2 regions of the Mycobacterium sp. NPDC048908 genome follow, and region 1 is predicted to be linked to the other one. Evidence: riboswitches for the same ligand, from Rfam matches in the RefSeq annotation. Region 1 holds a riboswitch; the other holds the start of a gene.
What was found. A riboswitch is a leader RNA that binds a small molecule or an ion and turns the genes downstream of it on or off. The one in region 1 is predicted to bind S-adenosylmethionine.
Positions count from the first base shown of each region.

Region 2: another riboswitch for S-adenosylmethionine. It lies ahead of ACGFK1_RS05215 (hypothetical protein); the one in region 1 lies ahead of ACGFK1_RS07005 (bifunctional o-acetylhomoserine/o-acetylserine sulfhydrylase).

Region 1 is NZ_JBICUE010000002.1:494,147-506,022, forward strand. Features, by position in the region: gene ACGFK1_RS06985 (TetR family transcriptional regulator) at 1-411, shown strand, start outside; gene ACGFK1_RS06990 (FAD-dependent monooxygenase) at 417-1,973, shown strand; gene ACGFK1_RS06995 (class I SAM-dependent methyltransferase) at 1,999-2,730, opposite strand; gene ACGFK1_RS07000 (homoserine O-acetyltransferase) at 2,727-3,860, opposite strand; gene ACGFK1_RS07005 (bifunctional o-acetylhomoserine/o-acetylserine sulfhydrylase) at 3,860-5,248, opposite strand; SAM riboswitch class IV at 5,356-5,475, opposite strand; gene ACGFK1_RS07010 (NADP-dependent isocitrate dehydrogenase) at 5,702-7,951, shown strand; gene ACGFK1_RS07015 (NADP-dependent isocitrate dehydrogenase) at 7,956-9,179, shown strand; gene ACGFK1_RS07020 (alpha/beta fold hydrolase) at 9,172-10,002, opposite strand; gene ACGFK1_RS07025 (exodeoxyribonuclease III) at 10,064-10,879, shown strand; gene trpS (tryptophan--tRNA ligase) at 10,949-11,876, shown strand, end outside.
Region 2 is NZ_JBICUE010000002.1:133,962-145,837, reverse strand. Features, by position in the region: gene ACGFK1_RS05245 (AAA family ATPase) at 1-527, shown strand, start outside; gene ACGFK1_RS05240 (AAA family ATPase) at 583-3,384, shown strand; gene ACGFK1_RS05235 (HD domain-containing protein) at 3,439-4,092, shown strand; gene ACGFK1_RS05230 (catalase) at 4,115-5,569, shown strand; gene ACGFK1_RS05225 (sigma-70 family RNA polymerase sigma factor) at 5,566-6,105, shown strand; gene ACGFK1_RS05220 (DUF3060 domain-containing protein) at 6,183-6,845, shown strand; gene ACGFK1_RS05215 (hypothetical protein) at 6,811-7,191, opposite strand; SAM riboswitch class IV at 7,221-7,332, opposite strand; gene ACGFK1_RS05210 (zinc-binding dehydrogenase) at 7,344-8,510, opposite strand; gene ACGFK1_RS05205 (hypothetical protein) at 8,616-9,215, shown strand; gene ACGFK1_RS05200 (HD domain-containing protein) at 9,275-9,913, shown strand; gene ACGFK1_RS05195 (carboxylesterase/lipase family protein) at 9,936-11,387, opposite strand; gene recC (exodeoxyribonuclease V subunit gamma) at 11,507-11,876, shown strand, end outside.

The DNA of each region.
Region 1 (11,876 bases):
CGACAGATTGATCGAATGCGCCAGAGCTTGGCGGTATTCCGAGAGCGGCCCGCCGACGAACCACTGTGGTCGGCGATCACCGAGGCAATGCTCGCACCGCTGGAAGCCGCTGGCGCCGCAGGCGTCCGGCCGACACCCGATGAGTTGGCCGTGATCCGCGAACTGCTGTCCGCCCGCGATATGCGCGCGGCGCTGACGCGCGAAGTGTTCATCGACTGGGTCGACGCGATCGCCGAACGCACCGGGACGGACCCGGTTCGCGATATGTACCCGCGGCTGGTCGCCGCCGTCGTCAGGGCGGTCGGTGAAACGGCGATGGAGACGTATGCCAATGCCGATCCGCCGGTGGCCTATACCGAATTGCTTCGCCGCGGCTTTGCCGACGTCGCGGCCGGACTGCCCGAAAGGTGACGCCCATGCCTGAAAACCAAGTCTCCGTGGCCATTTCGGGGGCGGGCCCCAACGGCTTGATGGTGGCCTGCGAACTGGCGCTGGCCGGTGTGCGGCCCGTGGTGCTGGAGCGACTGACTGCACCCAGCGACGAGCCCAAGGCCAACGGCTTGGTCGGGCAAGTGGTCCGGATGCTCGACATGCGCGGGCTCTACCAGACGTTTACCGGGTCCTGGGAACCGCCAAAACCCATGTACGAGTGGATTTTCAGCGGTATGCGGGTGCCGTTGTCCGGGATGTCGGACAGTCCGATGTATGGGCTGGGCATCCAGCAGCCACGCCTGGTCCGGCTTCTACTGGAGCGCGCGCACCACCTCGGCGTCGACGTGCGATGGGGGCACGAGTTGATCGGCGCTGACTGCTATTCGGACGGTGTGGCGGTCACCGTGTCGACCGCCGACGGAACGTACCGGATCGACGCGGCCTATCTCGTCGGGGCGGACGGCGGCCGCAGCACGGTGCGCAAGCTGGCGGGCATCGACTTTCCCGGCCACACGTCGGACATGGTTGCCCGTATCGCGCATGTCAGCGTGTCGGATGAAATGCGCTCCGCGACAGGCGGTGTCGATGTCCCCGGTTTCGGAAGCCTGCCGTTCGGGCACAACCGCCTCGACAACGGTGGGTTCATTTTCGCCGAGATGGAACGCGGCAGGCCGATGGTAGGAACCATCGAGTTCAACGGGCAGGTCGATGATTCGGCACCCATGACCCTCGAGGAGTTGCGTGCCAGTGCCCGACGCGTACTTGGCGTCGACCTGCCCGTCGAAGCACCCGTCGGTGACGGGCCACACGCCCTGCGTCGCATCGCCGGGCAGAACACCCGGCAGGCCGATCGATACCGGGTGGGAAACATCTTCCTGGTCGGCGATTCCGCCCACGTGCACTCCGCGATGGGTGGGCCGGGTTTGAACCTCGGCATGCAGGACGCCATGAACCTCGGCTGGAAACTGGCCGCCGCCGTCAACGGGTGGGCCCCCACGGGTCTGTTGGACACCTATCACAGTGAGCGATTCCCCGTCGGCCAACGCGTGATGATGCAGTCGTTGTCGCAGACCGCACTCTTCCGCCCCGGACCTGAGATCGCCGCGCTCCGAGAGCTTTTCGCGGAGCTCCTGCAACTGCCGGGCGTCGGTGCACACATGGCGCATCTGCTTGCGGGTTCCGACGTCCGCTACGACACCGGCGACGACCACCCGCTGTCGGGGCGGCTGGTGCCGGATCTGACCTTCGTCGACGGGTGCCGGGTGGCGGACCTGCTGCACCGGGGGCGTCCGGTGGTGCTTGACCTATCCGGACGGCTGGGTGACGCCGTTGACGGGTGGGCGGACCGTGTGGACGTCGTCGTCGGCTCCAGCGACAACACCGACGCGTGCGCTGTGCTCATCCGCCCTGACGGCTATGTCGCCTGGGCAGCAGACGATTTCGAGGCGGCCGACAGGGACCGGTTGGGCACGGCCCTGCACAGATGGGTCGGCGCGCCCTCCCGTGGCCAATTGAGACACGAAAATCGCGAAACCGCGTGACAGAACTGGCCGTTCGGCGCGACAGCTAGGCCAAGTTGGCCCTGATGCCCACCGTGACGTACGGCAGCGCCAAGCCGTTGGTGCTGGCCAACGCCGGGTGGGTGGCCAGCAACTCGCGGACCTGGTCCAGCGTGCGGGTGCGCACATTCTCCGGAGACGTGATGCAGTAACTGCGCGAGGCGACCAGGTCGATCAGCGCTTGCGGGGTCAGGTAGCTCGTCCACTCGACATGGTGGCGCTCGACGTCGGTGAACGGGGCGGGCAGCGTCACCTGGTGACTGAACGGGTCTTCTTCGTGGCCGATGATGCGGCCCAGATCCTTGACCCAGCCCAGCCGCTCGTCGCGGGTGTTCCACACCAGGCCGAGCCGGCCGCCGGGCCGCAGCACGCGCGCGATCTCCTTGGCGGCGAGTTCTGGGTCGAACCAATGCCAGGCCTGGGCCACCAACACCGCGTCGACGCTGTCGTCGGGCAGCGGGATCTCCTCCGCGGTGCCCAGCAGCGCGGGCGTATCGGGCAGCGAATTGCTCAGCAGCTCCAGCATTTCCGGGATCGGGTCCACCGCCACCACGCCGAGTCCGCGTTCGACGAGTCGGGTGGTCAGCTTTCCGGTGCCCGCGCCGAGGTCCAGCACGTCGACGGTGCCGTCGGGCAACAACCAGTCGATGGCCTCCGGCGGGTACGACGGCCGCCCTCGCTCGTATGCCGCGGCCTCCGCGCCGAACGACAGTGAACGCTGCTGCCTGGACTGGCTCACCTTTCGGCCAACTCCAACGTGCGACGAATCAGCTTGCCCACCGCCTCGGTCTCCAAGAGAAAGCCGTCGTGGCCGTAGATGGAGTCGACCACGTTCAGCTCTGTACAACCCGGCAGCAGCTCCGCCAATTCCTCCTGCAGCCGAATTGGGTACAACCGGTCCGAGGTGATGCCGCCGACGACCACGGGCACCTGGCAACCGCGCAATGCCGCCTCGACGCCGCCGCGGCCGCGGCCCACGTCGTGGCTCGACAACGCTTCCGACAGCGCCACATACGTGCCGGCGTCGAAGCGTCTGAGCAACTTGCGGCCCTGGTGCTCCAGGTAGCTCTGCACCGAGTAACGGCCACCGGTGGCGGGGTCCTCGTCGCCCTGCGGATCGTTGCCGAACCTGGCGTCCAGTTCTTCCTCGCCGCGGTACGTCAGATGTGCGAACCGTCGCGCGATCTCCATGCCGACGTCGGGGGCGCGTCCGGTGCCGTAGTAGTCACCGTTGCACCAGTTCGGGTCGGACTTGATCGCTGCGATCTGCGTGCTCTGGGTGCCTATCTGATCGGCGGTGGCGCGCGCGCCGACGGCCAGCACCAGCGCGGCCCGCACCTTGTCGGGGTGCCCGACGATCCATTCCAGTGCCCGTGCGCCGCCCATCGAACCGCCGACCACCGCCGCGACCTCGGTGATGCCGAGCGCGGCCAGCGCGGCGACGTCGGCCTCGACCTGGTCGCGCACGGTGACGAGCGGAAACCTCGAGCCCCAGGGCTGTCCGTCCGGCGCAATCGAACTGGGGCCCGTCGAGCCGCGGAAGCCGCCCACCACGTTGGTGGCAATGGCGCACCAGCGGTTGGTGTCGATCGGTGCACCCGGCCCCGCGACACCTTCCCACCAGCCCTCGGTCTCGTCGCCAGGCCCGGACGGACCGGTGACGTGCGAGTCGCCGGTCAGCGCATGCAGCACCACGACCACGTTGTCGCGGGTGGGCGAGAGTTCGCCCCACCGCTGCAGCGCGATTGTCACGTCGTCGATGACCGCGCCGTTTTCCAGCGTCAGCCGGCCGATGTCGACATAGCCGACTTCGCCTTCGGCGGGCAGCGGTGCGGATTGCACGTCGACTTCCAGATCAGACAGAGTCATCAGAACGCCGCCGCGGCTTTGGGATCCGCAGCGCCCGACGAGTTGAACGGTTTGGCGGCGGCGAAGCCCTGTTCGAGGTCGGCGACGATGTCGTCGATGCCCTCGATGCCGACCGCAAGGCGGACCAGGCCCGGCGTCACGCCGGTGGCCAACTGTTCCTCAGGGGTGAGCTGGGCGTGGGTGGTCGACGCGGGATGGATCACCAGGGACCGCACGTCGCCGATGTTGGCCACGTGGCTGTGCAGGGTCAGCGCGTTCACGAACGCCTTACCCGCGTCAACGCCGCCTGCCAGCTCGAATGCCAGCACCGCGCCGGTTCCCTTGGGGGCCAGCTTCTTTCCGAGCTCGTACCACGGCGACGTGGGCAGCCCGGCGTAGTTCACCGAGACCACGTCGGGATGACCGGCCAAGTACTCGGCCACATTCTGCGCGTTGGCCACATGACGTTCAACGCGCAGGCTCAACGTTTCCAGCCCCTGGGCCACCAGGAAGGCGTTGAACGGCGCGGCGGCCGAGCCGAGATCGCGCAGCAGTTGCACGCGCGCCTTCAACGCGAACGCGGGCGGACCGAGTTCGGCGAACACCACACCGTGATAGCTGGGATCGGGGGTGGTGAAGCCAGGGAACTTGCCGTTGGTCCAGTCGAAGGTGCCGCCGTCGACGATCACGCCCGCAATCGCCGCCCCGTGTCCGCCCAGGTACTTGGTCGCCGAGTGCACGACGATGTCGGCGCCGTGGGACAGCGGCTGGATCAGATACGGCGTCGCGATCGTGTTGTCGACGATCAGCGGTACGCCGTGGTCATGCGCGACTGCCGCGACCGATGGGATGTCGAGCACATCGATCTTGGGATTGGAGATCGTCTCCCCGAAGAAGGCCTTGGTGTTGGGCCGCACGGCCGCCCGCCAGGAGTCCAAGTCGTCGGCGTCCTCGACGAAGCTGACCTCGATGCCGATCTTCGGCAGCGTGTAATGGAACAGGTTGTAGGTGCCGCCGTACAGCCGCGGGCTGGACACGATGTGGTCGCCCGCGTTGGCCAGGTTGAGGATCGCGAAGTGCTCGGCCGCCTGGCCGGAGGCCAGAAACAGCGCGGCCACGCCGCCCTCGAGAGCCGCGATGCGCTGCTCGACGACGTCCTGCGTCGGGTTCATGATCCGGGTGTAGATGTTGCCCGGTTCGGCCAAGCCGAACAGCGCCGCCGCGTGCTCGGTGCTGTTGAACGTGTACGAGGTGGTCTGGTAGATGGGCAGCGCCCTGGCGTTGGTCGCGATGTCCGGGGTCTGGCCCGCGTGAACCTGCTTGGTCTCGAAGGACCAGTTCGCAGAGCGAGGCTCGTCCGAGCGACCATCGGCTTGAGTCGGGTCGCCGGGGGTGTTTTCGGTGCTCATGGGTGTTCTCCTGATGTGATGGGCCCGGTTGGGGGTGCGTCGACGCACTCAGCGACAACTGCGCACGCCGGACCTCCGCCTGTCTTCTCTGGGGGCCCGTCACAACGGACCCGCGCTTGCCGGTAGCCGGTCGCGGCTACTCAACCTGGTCAATCACCCGGGGCACCCCACCGCGGTTGGAGGGTTGCCGGCCAGCAAGCCGGGGCTTGACGCTGGCACTCATGACCGGACAGAAGCGTATCTCATGTCGCTGACTGGGTGCCAGCGCCGTGCCGACCGCCTGCAATCGTCGTCGTGTCAGCCGGCCGAAGACATCGGGTGAAAGTCCCCATCTTCTGCGGGACGGAAGCTACTGGTCGGTAGGCAAAGCTGGCCCCTCGCGCGCCTGGCGGCGCTTGTACTCTGGCGCGCGACAGGACAGATACAACGAAACTGACGCCGGGAGAAGACCACATGAGCGCCGAGCAGCCGACCATCATCTACACGCTGACCGACGAGGCGCCGATGCTCGCGACGTACGCGTTCCTGCCGATCATCCGGACCTTCACCGAGCCGGCGGGGATCAACGTCGAAAGCAGTGACATCTCGGTGGCGGCGCGCATCCTCGCCGAGTTCTCCGACCGGCTCACCGAGGAGCAGCGCGTCCCGGACAACCTGGCCACGCTGGGCGAGCTGACTCACAAGCCGGACACCAACATCATCAAGCTGCCGAACATCAGCGCATCGGTGCCGCAGCTGCTGGCGGCCATCAAAGAGCTCAGGGCCAAGGGCTACGACCTGCCCGACTACCCGGGCGAGCCTAAGAACGAAGAGGAAAAGGCGATCAAGGAGCGCTACGCGAAGATTCTCGGCAGCGCTGTCAATCCCGTTTTGCGGGAAGGTAATTCGGACCGGCGTGCGCCCAAGGCGGTGAAGGAGTACGCACGTAAACATCCGCACAGCATGGGCGAATGGTCGCAGGCGTCGCGCACGCACGTGGCGACCATGAAGGAGGGCGACTTCTATCACGGCGAGAAGTCGCTGACGCTCGACAAGGACCGCAAGGTCAAGATGGTGCTCGAGACACAACGTCCAGATGGGTCGAGCGAGACCATCGTGCTCAAGCCGGAGGTGGCGCTGGACAACGGCGACATCATCGACAGCATGTTCATGAGCCGCAAGGCGTTGTGCGACTTCTTCGAAGAACAGATCGAGGACGCTTACAAGACCGGCGTGATGTTCTCGCTGCACGTCAAGGCCACGATGATGAAGGTCTCGCACCCGATCGTGTTCGGTCACGCGGTGAAGGTGTTCTACAAGGAGGCCTTCGCCAAGCACCAGAAGGTGCTCGACGAACTCGGCGTCAACGTCAACAACGGGATGTCCGATCTCTACGACAAGATCCAGGCGCTGCCCGCGTCACAACGCGAGGAGATCATCCAGGACATCCACGCCGTACACGAGCACCGCCCGGAACTGGCGATGGTGGATTCGGCCCGTGGCATCACCAACTTCCACTCGCCGAGCGACGTGATCGTCGACGCCTCGATGCCGGCCATGATTCGGCTCGGCGGAAAGATGTACGGCGCCGACGGGCGGACCAAGGACACCAAGGCGGTCAACCCCGAGTCCACGTTCAGTCGCATCTACCAGGAGATGGTCAACTTCTGTAAGACCCACGGCCAGTTCGACCCGACCACCATGGGCACCGTCCCCAACGTCGGGTTGATGGCGCAGAAGGCCGAGGAGTACGGCAGCCACGACAAGACATTCGAGATCCCGGAGGACGGCGTCGCCAACATCGTCGACATCGACACCGGTGAAGTGTTGTTGACCCAGAACGTCGAATCCGGCGACATTTGGCGCATGCCGGTGGTCAAGGATGCCGCGATCAAGGACTGGGTGAAGCTCGCGGTGACCAGGGCGCGGGCTTCAGGCATGACCGCGTTGTTCTGGCTCGACACCGAGCGTCCGCACGAGGTGGAACTGCGCAAGAAGGTCAAGGAGTACCTCAAGGAGCACGACACCGAGGGCCTGCACATCCAGATCATGCCGCAGGTGTGGGCCATGCGGTACACGCTGGAACGGTTGATCCGCGGGCAGGACACCATCGCCGTGACCGGAAACATCCTGCGGGACTACCTGACCGACCTGTTCCCGATCTTGGAGCTGGGCACCAGCGCGAAGATGTTGTCGATCGTGCCGCTGATGGCCGGTGGTGGCATGTACGAGACAGGCGCCGGTGGCTCGGCGCCCAAGCATGTCCACCAGCTGGTCGAGGAGAACCATTTGCGCTGGGATTCACTTGGCGAATTCCTGGCCCTCGGCGCGTGTTTCGAAGACATCGGCCGCAAGACAGGCAACGAGCGGGCCATCCTGCTTGGTAAGACGCTGGATTCGGCGATCGGGAAGCTGTTGGACAACAACAAGAGCCCGTCGCGCAAGACCGGCGAACTGGACAACCGGGGCAGCCAGTTCTACCTCGCCATGTACTGGGCCCAACAGCTGGCCGAGCAGACCGAGGACAAGGAACTGGCCGATCACTTCGCGAAGTTGGCGAAGACCTTTGCCGACAACGAAGACACCATCGTGTCGGAACTCGCTGAGGTACAAGGCGATTCGGTGGACATCGGCGGCTACTACTATCCCGACCAGGAGAAGACCACGGCGGTGATGCGGCCGAGCAAGACGCTCAATTCGGTACTGGAGTCGGCAAACGGCTGACCGGATGTCCAAGATCAAGGTCGAAGGCACCGTCGTAGAACTCGACGGGGATGAGATGACCCGAGTCATCTGGAAGATGATCAAGGACAAGCTCATCCTGCCTCACCTCGACGTCAACCTGGACTACTACGACCTCGGCATCGAACATCGCGACCAGACCGACGATCAGGTCACCATCGACGCGGCCGAGGCCATCAAGCGCCACGGGGTGGGGGTGAAATGCGCGACGATCACGCCCGACGAGGCCCGTGTCAAGGAGTTCAACCTCAAACAGATGTGGTTGTCGCCCAACGGCACTATCCGAAACATCCTGGGCGGCACGATTTTCCGGGCGCCGATCGTGATCAAGAACGTGCCCCGGCTGGTGCCGGGCTGGACCAAGCCGATCGTGATCGGCAGGCATGCGTTCGGCGACCAGTACCGTGCCGACAACTTCAAGGTCGACAAGCCGGGCACGTTCACCGTCAGCTTCACGCCGGACGACGGCAGTGAGCCCATCGTGCACGACGTCGTGCACATCCCCGAGGGCGGCGGCGTGATGATGGGGATGTACAACTTCCGCAAGTCGATCCAGGACTTCGCCCGCTCATCGTTCAACTATGCGCTGCAACAGAAATACCCGGTCTATCTGTCGACCAAGAACACCATCCTCAAGGGCTACGACGGCTTGTTCAAGGACGAGTTCGCCCGCATCTTCGACGAGGAGTACAAGGACCAGTTCGACGCCCGGGGCCTGACCTATGAGCACCGGCTGATCGACGACATGGTCGCATCCTGCCTGAAATGGGAGGGCGGCTACGTCTGGGCGTGTAAGAACTACGACGGCGACGTGCAGTCCGACCTGGTCGCCCAGGGCTACGGCTCGCTGGGCCTGATGACGTCGGTGTTGTTGACGCCCGACGGCAAGACCGTGGAGGCCGAGGCCGCACACGGCACCGTCACCCGGCACTTCCGGCAGTACCAGCAGGGCAAGCCCACGTCCACCAACCCGATCGCGTCGATCTTCGCGTGGACCCGCGGGCTGGCGCACCGCGGCAAGCTGGACGAAACGCCCGACGTGGTCATGTTCGCAAATGCGTTGGAGGAAAGCGTGATCAGCACCGTCGAAGGCGGCAAGATGACGAAGGACCTTGCGCTGCTGATCGGCGAGGGTCAGCCGTGGCAGACCAGCGAGGAGTTCCTCGACACCGTCGCCGCCGACTTCAAGAAGTCGCTCGACGCTAGCTGATGGCCTTGCGCGGCGGCGACGCGTAGCGGTCGACGAAGCTGACGATCAGATCGGCGACGCGCTGCGGTGCTTCGAACATCGGGATATGTCCGACGCCGTCCAGGTGCGTTATCTGGGTGCTCTGCGGCAGGTGCGTGGTGAAGTGCTTGGTGAACCGTGGGTGCGGCAGCACGTGGTCCTTCTCGCAGATCACCAGATGGGTCGGCGTGGCGGCCTCGGCCAGTTCCATCAGACCGGGCAACAGCAGCGACTTCACCAACAGCTGGTAGTACGCCGGGCAATGGGTGACGTCGTCGATGATGTCGTGCCAGTCCTCGTCGCTGAGGCGGTCGGGGCGCGCACTGATCGGCACGTAGGCGACCTGGCGGACATACGGCAACTTGAGGGCACGCTGGCCCAGCATCCTGGCGGTCAGCCACACCGGAAAGCCGGCCAGGAATTTGAAGACGATCTCGAATTTGGCGGGTGTGAAGTGTCTCCAGCCGCCCGCGGGTGCGATGCCGGTCAGCGTGCGGGCGCGGCCGCGGCGCTCCAACTCGAACGCAACCCAGCCGCCGAGCGAATTGCCGACGACGTGGGCGGTATCCCAGCCAAGGGCATCCATCCGGCGCTCCATGTCGTCGGCCAACTCGGCGGTGTCGAGGAAGAATCTGCCCTTGACGCCGCCGTTGTGGCCCGGCATGGTCGGTGCGAGGACCTGGTAGCGACCGGTGTCAGCAATCAGCGGGGCAACGCCTTTCCACACGCTCTGCGACATCATGAACGGATGTAGCAAAAGCATGGGCTCGCCGGAGCCGAGGTGAATCGGTGCGCGCTCGGTCATGTGCCCGACGATAAAGGTGATACCGGCGGTATCGCAAGCCGGTCGGCTACCGTCAGCCCTCGTGATCGTCACCACCATCAATGTCAACGGCGTCCGCGCCGCGATGAGGCAGCGCTCGCAGAACAACCCGGGCATGCTGCCCTGGCTGGCCGAAACAAAGGCCGATGTGGTGTGCCTGCAGGAGACGCGGGCCGACGACGACCAGCTCGCGGCGGCGCTGGGTCCGGCGCTGTCCGGCGGCTGGCATCTGGCGGCGGCGAGCGGAGATGTCAAGGGCCGCAACGGCGTTGCGGTGCTCAGCCGGCATCCGATCAAGGAGGTTCGCGATCTGGGAGTGGTGGGGGCACCCCCGTCGCCAGGGGGAGAGTTCGCGCTGCACGGCAGGTATCTGGAGGTGGATATCGACGGGCTGACCGTCTCGAGCGTCTACGTGCAGACCGGCGAGGCGGGCACCGACCGGCAACTCGAAAAGGAGCGCTTCATGGCGGCGCTGGCGCACCGGATGGCGGCGCTGACCGACCGCGACGCCGTCGTCTGCGGCGACTGGAACATCGCCCACACCACCAACGACATCAAGAACTGGAAAGGCAACGTCAAGAAGTCGGGCTTCCTGCCCGCCGAACGGCAGTGGCTCACCGACCTTTTGGCTTCCGGCTGGGTCGACGTGGTCCGCGTGCTTCACCCGGACGTGGCCGGGCCGTACTCGTGGTGGTCGTGGCGGGGCAGGGCGTTCGACAACGATGCCGGTTGGCGCATCGACTATCAACTGGCGACCCGCGGGCTCGCGGCGCGCGCGAGTGCCGCGCGGGTGGAACGAGCGGCGGAGTACGCGCTGCGGTGGTCGGACCACGCGCCGGTGACCGTCGAATATTCGTGATGTGTGTGCGTCCCGTCGCACAGGGCGCCGAATGATCCGCTGGGTCGGGCGTGCGAAAATCGACTCATCATGAGCAACGCGCGCCCCGTCGTCTTCTCCGGTGTCCAGCCCACATCTGATTCCCTGCATCTGGGCAACGCGCTGGGGGCGATCAAGCAGTGGCTCGGCATGCAGGACGACTACGACGCGTTCTTCTGCGTGGTGGACCTGCACGCGATCACCATCCCGCAGGATCCCGAGCAGTTGCGGCGGCGCACACTGGTGACGGCCGCCCAGTATTTGGCGCTTGGCATCGACCCCGCGCGCAGCACCATCTTCGTGCAGAGCCATGTGCCCGCGCACGCTGAACTTGCCTGGGCGCTGGGCTGTTTCACCGGCTTCGGGCAGGCATCGCGGATGACGCAGTTCAAGGACAAGTCGCAGAAGGAAGGCAGCGAAGCCACCACGGTCGGGCTGTTCACCTATCCGGTGCTGATGGCCGCTGACGTTCTGCTCTACGACACCGACCTGGTTCCGGTCGGCGAGGACCAGCGCCAGCACCTGGAGTTGGCGCGCGACGTCGCGCAGCGGTTCAACGCGCGGTTCCCCGATACCTTCGTGGTGCCCGACGTGCTGATACAGAAGGCCACCGCCAAGATCTACGACCTGCAGGACCCCACGGCGAAGATGAGTAAGTCGGCGGCCACCGAGGCCGGCCTGATCAGCCTGCTCGACGACCCGAAGGCGACGGCCAAGAAGATCCGCTCCGCGGTCACCGACAGCGAGCGGGAGGTCCGGTTCGACCAGGCCGCCAAGCCGGGGGTGTCGAACCTGCTCACCATTCAGTCCGCGGTCACCGGTATCGAGGTCGACAAGCTCGTCCAGGGTTACGCCGGTCGTGGCTACGGCGACCTGAAGGCCGACACTGCGGAGGCCGTCGTCGAGTTCGTCACGCCGATCAAGGCGCGCGTCGACGAACTGCTCGCCGATCCCGCCGAACTCGAGTCGGTGCTCGCGG
Region 2 (11,876 bases), 360 kb from region 1:
CGCTGCGCTGGCTCGTCGAGATGACCGATGCCAGTGGCACAGACTGGGCGCTGGCAGTACGGGCGCGCTCGTTGGCGCTGCTGGCCGACGGCGAGGAGGCCGCAGACCTCTATATGGAGGCGATCACGCGGTTCGGCAGGAGCCGGGTGCGGACTGAACTCGCGCGGGCACATCTGATTTACGGGGAATGGCTGCGCCGGGAACGACGCCGCGTCGACGCCCGTGAGCATCTGCGCATCGCGCACCAGATGTTCGAGTCGATCGGGATGGCGGCGTTCGCCGAGCGTGCCAATCGCGAACTGCTCGCGACCGGTGAGACGTCGCGCAAGCGCACCGCCTTCCCGCAGACACCGGAATTGACGGCTCAGGAGGTTCAGGTCGCAAGGCTGGCGCGGGAAGGTCTTTCGAATCCCGAGATCGCCACCCGCCTGTTCATCAGCTCCAAGACCGTGCAGTACCACCTGCGCAAGGTCTTCACCAAGCTCGACATCACCTCGCGCAGCCAGCTGGAATACGTGCTGAATTAACCGACTAGCCAGTGGTGGATGCGAAGGACCGTACGTTGGCAGCAGTCTCGAGGACGTGACGCGCGTCATCGATCCCACCGATCGAGGAGCAACCACGTCCGCCCCATCCCGTCCCCAGCCGATTCGCGGACGTGCGGCCGAGCTGAAGGTGGTCCGCTCGCTGGTGTCGGCACTCGGGCAGGGCCGCGGCGGAGTGCTTGTCGTCGAGGGGTCGCCGGGAATTGGCAAGAGCCGCTTGCTGACAGAGGTGCGGTTGATCGCAGAGCATGCCGGCCTGCGGGCACTGACCGGCCAGGCCTTCGAATACCAGCAGACGGTGCCGTTCTTCTCCTTGTTCACCGCAACGGTGTACGCCGAACCGCCGGTCGGTGACGCCGAAGCACTGCGGCGACATGGCAATTCACCGGATCTGCACTACTGGGTGGTGCACGACCTGTCCGGCGCGATCCGTACCGTAGCGGCGAAAACACCAGTCGTGGTGCTGCTCGAAGACATCCACTGGGCGGACACCGGCACCCTGCTGGCCCTGCGGACCCTGACGTTGAAATCGAACGACTGTCCGGTGCTGTGGGTCCTCAGTGCCCGCACCGGGGCCGGAGGTCCCGCCGTGCGCGACACCCTTCACGCCTTGGAACGCCGGGGTGCGGCGCTGATCCGGTTGTCGGCCATCGCGCGCGACGGTGTGATCGACATGGTGGAGGACGCGGTGCGGGCCCGCGCCGACGTCTCATTGCTTAACCTGGCCGACAAGGCACACGGCAACCCGTTCTTGATCAGCGAGATGCTCGGCGGGCTCGGCGAAGAGAGCCGGTTGCGCGTCACCCGCGGCTGCGCGGTGGCCACAGGTGACGCCTTGCCCGCGCGGATGAGCGCCAATTTCAGCCAGCGGGTGAACGCGTTGTCCGACGCGGCCAAGGATGTCGTGCAGATCGCCGCCGTGCTACCGGACCGGTTCACCGCCGCGCTGCTGGCACGGATGTTGGAGCGGCCGCCCGCAGCCCTGGTGTCGGCGGTGCAGGAGACCGTGCGCGCCGATCTGCTGGTGGACGACGGCAACCGCTTGCGTTTCCGCCACGACCTCATTCGCGATGCGGCCCGACAAGCGCTGCCACGATCGCTGCGGCGCGCCATAGAGCGCCAGTCGGCAACCGTCATGTTGGAAATGGGCGCCGCCCCGACGGAGGTGACCACCCAGCTTGTGCGCAGCGCCGACGTCGGCGACCAGGCAGCCATCGCCGTCTTGCGTGACGCCGCCCGATGTGTGGGGGCCACCGACAAGAGCGGCGCCGCGGACCTGAGCAGGCGCGCCCTCGACCTGTTGCCCGCCGACGATCCTCAGCGCGGGTCACTGGTCACCGAAACCGTTGGGTTACTGAACCGGTCCGCGCGCTACCAGGAGGCCGAAGATCTGGCAGCGGCGATGCTGCAACAACTGTCGGCCGAGGACGAAGCGCAGGCGCGGTTGCGCACCCCCGCGGCCGCCGACTCGCTGGAAGACCGCGTCGAGCAGAATCGCCGCGCACTGAAGTTGACCGACATCACCGACGCCACCCGCGCGCGTCATCTCGCCTGGCTGCTGTGCAACCACGCCGTCAGCGGCATGCCACCCGACGAGTCGATCATCGCACCGGCCGTCGCGGCCGCCGCGGCCACCGGCGATTCGGAAAGCCAACTGATCACCGGAATATCGCTGGCCATCCTCGATTATGTCGACGGGCGAGCCTTGCGCGCCCTCGAGCGGCTCGAGAGCCTCGAATTACCGGCTGGTGGTGACGACCCCACCTTCGCGAACGTGCTGGCGTGCGTTCATCGGACGAACGTGCTGTGCTTCATCGGCCGGTGCCGCCAAGCCGACGCCGTCGTCCGCGCCGGGGTCGAATCGGCACGCCGCGACGGCAGCGACATGGCCTCGGCCCTGTGGGCCCTGAAGGTGGCGGAGCTTGACCTCGCCGCGGGGCGGTTGGCTGCCGCACGCTCGACGCTGGAATCGGTCGCACCGGCCTCGTGGGGCACCACCAGCGAGATAAGCTTGAACCGCTGGTTGCTGCTGGCCGAAGTCGCAGTCCACACCGGCGATCAGGAGCTGTTGCAGCGCAGCGTCATCGAGGTGCGGGCGGCCAATCCGAGCGGACTCACATTGGTGAGCCGCGGCGCGGCTTTTGTGCTCGCACTGGCCGCGTGGCACTGCGGCGACATGCACGAAGCGGCCCGCTGGTTGAGCGGTGACGGACCTCCGGTGTTGAATGCCTTGTGGCCCAACGCCTTCGAAAAGCTGACCAGGACCGCACAGATCGCGGTGGCCACCGGTGATGCGGGACTGCGGGCACGCGTGCTGCGCAGCCTGGAACTGCTGGACCATGACCGCAGCGAGGTTCCGCTGTTCTCGGCTATCCGCCGCTACACCACGGGAATCCTGGAACGCGACGGCCCTGCGTTGGTCGACGCTGCCGCGGCCCTGTACACCGATCGCCCGCTGCTGTCGGCATCCGCCGCCGAAGACGCGGGCGCGGCGCTGGCTCACGTGGGCAGTAACGCGGCGGCAGTCGAGGCGTTCAACACCGCGTTCGATCGGTACGTGGACTGCGAAGCGGTGGCCGACGCCCGCAGAGTCGCCCGCCACCTGCGATCGCTGGGAGTGACGCGCAGGATCGGCGGCCATCCGCGGGACAAGACCGGCTGGGACAGCCTGACGGAAGCGGAGTTGAAGGTGGTCAACCTGATCGGTGAAGGCGCAACCAATTCCGCTGTCGCCGAGCGGTTGCACTTGTCGCCGCACACGGTCAAATCCCATGTCCGAAGCGCGTTCGCCAAACTCAGCATCCATTCACGTAGCCAATTGGCACAGCGGCGGCCTTAAAAATCACCCGGCGGGTGATGGTCAGGAACCGACGCCGACAAGCACAGTTGATCCATGAGCACCGATTTACTCGACACCGTCGCAGGCATCACCGTTCCTGACACCGCGCTCACGCGCGACGCCACCGATTTCATCCGCAACAGCGAGAACGATCTGCTGTTCGACCACTCGCGCCGGGTGTTCTTCTTCGGCGCACTGCAGGGCAGGCACCGCGGGCTGGCACCCGACCTCGAACTGCTGTACGTCGGCGCGATGTTTCACGACATCGGCCTGACCGAACCGTATCGCACGTCGTCGAGCCTGCGGTTCGAGGTCGACGGCGCCAACGCCGCTCGCGATTTCCTCCTCCAGCACGGGCTCGATGAGGCCGACGCCCGCCGGGTGTGGTTGAGCATCGCGTTGCACACCACCCCCGGCGTGCCGGAATTTCTCGACCCCGAAATCGCATTGGTGACAGCCGGAGTCGAAACCGACGTACTCGGTTTCGGCCGCGACGACCTGTCGCAGGAGGACTTGTCGGCCGTCACCGCCGCACACCCCCGTCCTGACTTCAAACACCGTATCCTGCAGGCGTTTACCGACGGCATGAAGCACCGCCCGCGCAGCACCTTCGGCACAATGAACGCCGATGTGCTCGCCCACTTCGATCCGTCCTTCGTCCGGGACGACTTCGTCACGACCATCCTCAACAACAGTTGGCCCGAGTAGTCGAGCCGTCGAGGAGCCAAAAGTGAACAAGCCAAGCGGATTTCCGACCACAACCGATGCGGGCATCCCCGTGCAGAGTGACGACCATTCACTGACGATCGGTCCGGACGGCCCCATTCTGCTGCACGACAACTACCTGATCGAACAGATGGCGAACTTCAACCGGGAGCGGGTCCCGGAACGTCAACCGCACGCCAAGGGTTCGGGTGCATTCGGCCATTTCGAGGTGACTGGCGACGTGCGCGCCTACACCCGCGCCGCCGTGTTCCAGCCAGGAACCACGACCAACACCCTGATCCGATTTTCGACGGTGGCGGGGGAACGCGGCAGCCCGGACACCTGGCGTGATCCGCGTGGCTTCGCGCTGCGTTTCTACACGCAGGAAGGCAATCTGGACATCGTCGGCAACAACACGCCGGTGTTCTTCATCCGAGACGGAATGAAATTTCAGCACTTCATTCGGTCGCAGAAGCGTCGCGCCGACACGGGCATGCGGGACAACGACATGCAATGGGACTTCTGGAGCCTGTCGCCGGAGTCCGCTCACCAGGTGGCGTGGTTGTTCGGCGATCGCGGCATCCCCAGGACGTGGCGGCACATGCACGGCTACGGCAGCCACACGTACAGCTGGATCAACGCCGAAGGCGCGATCTGCTGGGTGAAGTATCACTTCATCTCCGATCAGGGCATCGAGTACCTCACCCAGGCCGAGGCCGACCGATTGGCCGGTGTCGACGGCGACTACCACCAGCGCGATCTGTACGAGGCGATCAAGCGCCGCGACTATCCCAGCTGGGCGCTGAAGGTTCAGATCATGCCCTTCGAGGATGCCAAGACCTATCGGTTCAACCCCTTCGACCTGACAAAGGTCTGGCCGCACAAGGACTATCCGCTCGTGGACGTCGGGAGGTTGGTGCTTGATCGCAACTTCGCCGACCATCACACCGAAATCGAGCAGGCCGCCTTCGCACCGGCCAACCAAGTGCCCGGCACCGGGCTCAGCCCGGACAAGATGCTGCTGGCCCGCACCTTCGCCTACGGGGACGCGCACCGGGCCCGAATAGGGGTCAACTACAAGCAGATACCGGTCAATGCACCGAAAGCCGAAGTGCACAGCTACTCGAAGGACGGCCGCATGCGGGTGGTCAACGCGTCCGATCCGGTGTACGCGCCCAACTCCTACGGCGGACCGCAGGCCGATCCGGCCCGCACAGCCGAGGCACGGTGGTACGCCGACGGCGAAATGGTGCGCACCGCATACACATTGCGTAGCGAAGACGACGACTGGACGCAGGCCGGCGTCTTGGTACGCGACGTGATGGACGCGGCGGCACGCAGCAGGCTGGTCGGCAACGTCGCGGGGCATCTGCGCGATGGAGTGTCCGAACCGGTACTGCAACGTGCATTCGAGTACTGGAGGAACATCGACAAGGAAGTCGGTGACGAAATCGAGCAGGCCGTTGCGGCGCAATCATGAACAGCGACATCCAACGATTTCACCGCGACGTGGTTCCGATGGCGGACCAGATCCTGTCGCGGGCGCTGAGTCTGGCACGCACCCGCCAGGACGCCGAGGATCTCACGCAGGAGGTGCTGCTGCGCGCATACGTGGGCTTCGACTCGTTCCGGGAAGGCACCAGCCTGCGGGCCTGGCTGTACCGCATCCTGCACAACACGTGGATCAGCCAGTACCGCAAGAGCAGATGCCGTCCCGAGGAAGTCTCGGCGGACTGTGTCTCCGAGTTGCAACTGACTGCGTTGCACGCACACGTCTCGCCGTCGGCAGAGGAGTGTGCGCTCGAGGCGATCACGGACGACAACCTGCTCGCCGCGCTTGCCGGGCTGCACGACGGCGTCCGCACCGCCCTCTACTACGCTGACGTGCTCCACTTCACCTGCAAGGAGATCGCGGACATCACCGATTGCCCGATCGGAACGGTCTCGTCGCGCCTTCACCGGGGACGAAAGCAGCTTCGCGCCAGCCTGTCTCGGGTATCGGCGGACGCCGCGTAACATCACGGGGCGCCGGGACCGGCAAACAGGACGCCAATAGCCGGTCGCGAACCGATCTTGTGTGGGACCATCTGCGAATGGAGCCACAGGACGATCCCGAGGCGCGGATCAGGGCGCTCGAGCAACCGCTCGCCGACACGGCCAGGGCGACCGAACTCGGCGGGACGCCCTACACCGACCCGAAGGGTGGCTACCTGCCCCCGCCGCTGCCGTCGATGCCACCGCAGGCGCAGGGGCCCTACCAACCGCCGGGCTACGGGGCGCCGTGGTCGCCGCCGCCGCGAAAGCCGTCGGCGGGCATCCCGTGGGTGGTATTCGGGATCGCGGCGGTGGTGTTCATGATCATCGCGGGAGGCGTCGGCTGGTTCATCGTCCAGAAGTCGACGAGTTCGATCCCCGATTTTCCTGGCGTCACGATCCCGAGCATCAGCGTGCCGTCGGCACCGAGCATGCCGTCGCAACCGACCGCCGCCGCGCGCGGTGTGCAGCTCAGCGTGTCCGGGATGGGGCAGAACAAGACACTGGACTGCAACGAGAACCCGGTGACCGTCAGCGGCATGGGCAACACCGTGACGATCACCGGCCACTGCACGACCGTCACCGTGTCGGGGATGCAGAACAAAGTCACGCTCGACGGGTCCGAGCAGATCACCGCGTCGGGCGTCAACAACGTGGTGATCTACCACTCCGGTTCGCCGGAGGTCATCAACGGCGGCGCCAACCGGGTCGAACAAGGCTGAATTCAGCTGCGCAGTCGGTGAATTCGTCCCGATGGGCAAGGGTGAACACCGTGCGCTCGTCGGCCAGTGCGGCCCCCGGCACGAGGAGCACCTGCCATTCGGGCGCCCACTCGGCACGACCGCCGGTGCTCAGCAGCGCGTGCGCTATGTCGTCGGGCCGGTGGTGGCACAGGATTTCGGCCGTGTCGAGGTGGACCAGTCCGTCGCACACGTGAGCCTTGACCGGGATGGTGATCGCTGACTTCGCGACGGCCATGAAGTAGCGGCCAATGTCGATGTGGTGCCCGGGATCCGAGGATGCGCACACCGGATCTGCGACGAATGAGCGGAAGAAGTGCTTGCGCATGCAGTTCCCTTTCCAGGGCCTCCGCTGTGGAGGCGCTCTTGCCGGCACCTGTCGGTGCGGACCGCTTCGTCATCCGAGCCACCCACGAGCGTGGGGTTGGCGTGCCGTCAAGTCGGAGCTTGGCGACGGCATCTCGTGAAGCTGGGTTGAGTCTAGAGCCTCGGGCTGGCGCTGTCGCTCTTGGGATCGATCAAGATCTTGGCGTGCTTTTCGGGGTCGCCGAGCGCGGTGAAGGCGTTGTCGACGCCCGCTAGGCCCACGGTTCCGGTGATCAGTGGAGTGACGTCGACCTTGCCGTCGGCGAGCATGTGCAGTGCGTCGCGGAATTCCATTGGGGTGTAACCGATTACGAAGCGCAAGTCGATCTCTTTGACGATCGCCATCGAGGGCCTCAGTTTGTCGGCGCCCATGCAGACGCCGACCACGACGACGCGGGAGAACAGCGGAGCGCTGGTGATGATTTGTTCGATGATGCCAGGCACGCCGACGCATTCGAACACGACGGGGTGCTTGGGGGTGGCGGCGCCGACGGCGTCGGCGGCGCGCCAGACATGCCACCACGGCAGGCGGGCTTTCTGCACTTTCTCGATCGTGCCGATGACGAGATCGATAGCGTCGGGCGGTGTTTCGAGGTGGCCGTGGCCGGTTGCCTTTGCATACGGCGAGTCCTGAGCGGGGTCAACGACGATGTCGGCGCCGCAGGTGGTGGCAAGCGCTCGGCGGCCGGCGGAGTAGTCGCTGGCGATCACGGTGCGCACGCCGCGGGCCTTGAGCATCAGGATGACGGCCAGGCCGATCGGGCCGCAGCCGATGACGATGGCAACCTGGCCCTTGGAGATCTCGGAGCGGCGGACTGCGTGCCAGCTGATGGCCATGGGTTCGGTGAGGGCGGCGTGGGCGATGGGCAGGCCGTTGGGGACGGGCAGGGCGAGGGATTGCTCGACGACGATCTGTTCGGCGTAGGCACCGGGAGCCTTCCTGCTGAGACCGAGGGCGTGCACCTCCTCGCCGCGGCGGAGCAAGGGCAGGGCGACGACGGGCGTGCCGGATTTCAGGGCTTTGCGGGTTTTCGGGCCGTGGTCGAGGACTTCGCCCGCGAACTCGTGGCCGAACACGACGGACTGGTTCGAGCGCATGAAGTCGGGGTAGCCGGTTTCATCCATCACATCGGCGAGTTCGTCGCAATGGTGGCGGGCGTGCAGGTCTGAGCCGCAGATACCGCAGCGCAGGACATCGATGAGCAGTTGGCCCTTGGCGGGGGTCGGAGTTGGCAGGTCGACGATGTCGAGCTTGCCGTCAATGCAGGTGACTGCCTTCATAGGCCGAGCCTAGTGATTCCCGCCTAATCGCAGGCCGAATGCGTCATCCTGGATGAGGAGGCTCTGGTTTTGCGGTCGGCGGTCTTCACACTCGCAGGGGTTCTCGTGCTGCAGATCCCCCAGGCCAGTGCTGCCCCCGGCGCGACGGGCATCGTCACGGTTGCCGCCGTATCGGCCAACGGCGAACCGGCCGGCGGATATCAGGTGGTGAACCGGCAGGGCTCGCCGAACCTGTCGGGTTGCTCGGGACCTTCGCCGGCGGCCGTCGCGCCGAACATCTACTCCTGTGAACCGGCGCAGGCAGCGGCGGAAGTGTGTTGGCCGGCGTCGGCCTTCATGCTGTGTCTCGCCGACCCGTGGAGCAGGGGGTTGCGTCGGTTCGCCAAGCCCGGTGCGCTACCCGCGGTCGACCCGCCGCCCGTGGCGATGCCGTTCGCGCTGCAGCTCGATGACGGGACGCGGTGCATCCTGCCGAACGGAATCGATTGGGGTGCAAGGGCTGACGACATGGTGCCGGTGTACGGATGCAATCCGGGCAAGACGTCTATAGGAGTGCTGGTGGCGGCTGGCGAGGATCCGCTGGCGGCGATCGACCGCGCCGGCCCGGTGTGGGTGGTGCGGGTGGGTGAGTTGGGACCGCGCGATACGCCGTTCGAGTCGCCGCGGCGGCGGGCGGTGGCCACGGCGTGGTTCGCGGGGAACTGACGGCAATACCCTTGTCGGCCCCACCCGCTATGGTCAGGTTGAAAGGGGAAGAATCGAATTTGAGTGAGCAAACCTCCACACCGATACTGACCGACCAGTTCGCCAAGGCGCTCGTCTACGCCGAGCACAAGCACCACACCCAGGTCCGCAAGGGCGGCGACATTCCGTACATCGGCCACCTGCTGGCCGTGGCCGGGCTGGTGATCAACGACGGCGGCTCCGAGGCACAAGCCATCGCGGCGCTGTTGCACGACGCGGTCGAGGATCAGGGCGGTCCCCCTACACTCGCGGAAATCCGCACCACCTTCGGCGAGGACGTCGCACGCATCGTCGACGAGTGCAGCGACACTGACGAGATGCCGAAACCGCCATGGTTCGACCGCAAGCGCAAGTACATCGATCACCTCGCCGAGGTCGGCGAGGACACGCTGCTGGTGTCCGTCGCTGACAAGCTCGACAACGCGCGGTCGATGCTTCGCGACTACCACCAGCACGGACCAAAGCTGTGGGAGCGCTTCAACCGCAAGAACCCCCAGGATCATCTGTGGTACTACACCGAACTGCTCGCCGCCTTCCGCAGACGCGGACTCGACAGCTGGATGGTCGACGAGCTCGGACGAGTCGTCGACGAACTCAAAGGCGAAGTCGCGAACAGTGCCACCGGTCACGAAGACGGTCGGGGGTCGACGACGCGCTGATGGTGTCGTCTGACATCAAGTATCAGGCGAAGTGCCGAACAGTCGCTGCGTTCCCGGACTCGTATGGCTGCCAACGACTGTCGGCGGGCAGCCCGGTGGCGACGAACGCCGCTACTGCGCGCGAAAACGTATCGGCGAGGTCGCGCACTTCAGCGGTGGGCTTGCCGAGCATGGGGCTGTCGGGGTACGCGTCGATGGTGTCGAAGAAGAACGGGAGCTCGCTGCAGTGCGCGGCGCCGATGTGCGCGGGGTCGTCGGACGGGACGTAGTCGAACTGGTAGACGTAGGTCGGAAAGCCGGCAGCGGCTTGGTGGTCGGCGATGGCCAGCGTCCCGTCGCGGAACACGATCTCGGTCTCGACCTCGGTGAGCACGTCGCTCGGCGCCACTTCTTGGCGCCGACTAGCGGCGCGGTCGTACAGCGCGGCACCCCCGTCCACTTGTCTGGCCAACAGTTCGCGAGCGTGCTCGGCGGTGATCGCCTGAATTTGCGGGTCGAAAGCCAGAAACGCGGCCATCTCGTTTCTGGTGGTTCCGGTCAGCAAGTCCTTGCCGTCGAGGCGTCCGTTGGCCAGCGCCTCCTGCCACGTCACCGGAATCCCGGAAGCACCGAGCACGGGATACATCGGCGAAGCGACCTTACCCGGGGCGGAAAGCTCTGCCGCGAGCTGCCCATAGGCGGACAGCAGCCGGTCGACCGGGACGGCACGCAGCCCGGCGAGCATGTCCTTGGCGCCACTGACACCAAGGATCTCGACGAAGCGCCCCGCGTGGGCGGCCGCCTCGGCGCTGGATTGCGGGGCGAGCCCGAAGGGGCCACTCTGGGTGATGATGCGCCTGATCAGCGGACCGGTAACCGGTGACGCGGCCAGGTAGAGCGAGGAGAAAGCGCCGGCAGACTGGCCACCGACGGTGAGGTCATCGGGATCTCCGCCGAATTCGCCGATATTGCGCTTGACCCAGTCGAGCACCGCACACTGGTCCAAAAAGCCGAGGTTCTCGACGCCGACGTCCGGCAGATAGAGGAAGCCGAGCGGGCCGATTCGGTAATTCGCGGTCACGACGACGATCTCGCCCGCGGCAGCCAGGGCACGGCCGTCGTACCAATCCCAGCCGCCGGAGCCGCTGGTGAACCCGCCGCCGTGAAACCAGACCAGCACCGGCCGGGCGGCCCGAGCGGAGCCGGCGACCGGAACACGCGGCGTCCAGACATTGACGGTGAGCGAGCCGTCTTCGTTCCAGTCGGGAGTGCGAGGACCCATGATCGCTTCCAGGCGCGACCGGCCTTGCGGAACCGACGGGCCTGGACTTGCGGCGTCGCGGAAGCCCGACCACATCGGATGCTGCTGGGGGGCGGCGAAGCGCAGGTCCCCGACCGGGGACGCGGCATAGGGAATGCCCCGGAACGCGGCGACCCCGCCATCGATGGTTCCGCGCACGCTGCCCGACTCCGTCTCCACGATGGGGCGGTTCATCACATTTAGTGTCACCCTCCTGATTGAACCGGAATGCCTCTCCGAGCGCACAGTCGTGCGCCGCGGGCTGGAGCCACACGCAGTGTTCCAGCGTCGTCGACCTCCTATGGTGGGCTTTGATGGGTCTGCACCTCCACCGCGCTGAGCGCACCGATCTCCTCGCCGACGGTCTCGGTCAACTGCTGTCCGCCCCCCTTGCCGACCCGTTCACCGAAGAGTTGATCATCGTCCCGGCCAAGGGCATCGAGCGCTGGTTGAGCCAGCGGCTCTCCCACATCCTCGGCCGCGGCGCGGGCCAGGACGGCGTCTGCGCCGGTATCGCGTTCCGCAATCCGCGCTCACTGATCGCCGAATTGCTCGGGCTGACCACCGGCACCGTCGACGACGATCCCTGGGCGCCCGAAGCCGTGGTTTGGCCGCTGCTCGAGGTCATCGACGCGAGCTGCACCGAAGCCTGGTGCAAGCCGCTGGCCGCCCACCTCGGCCACT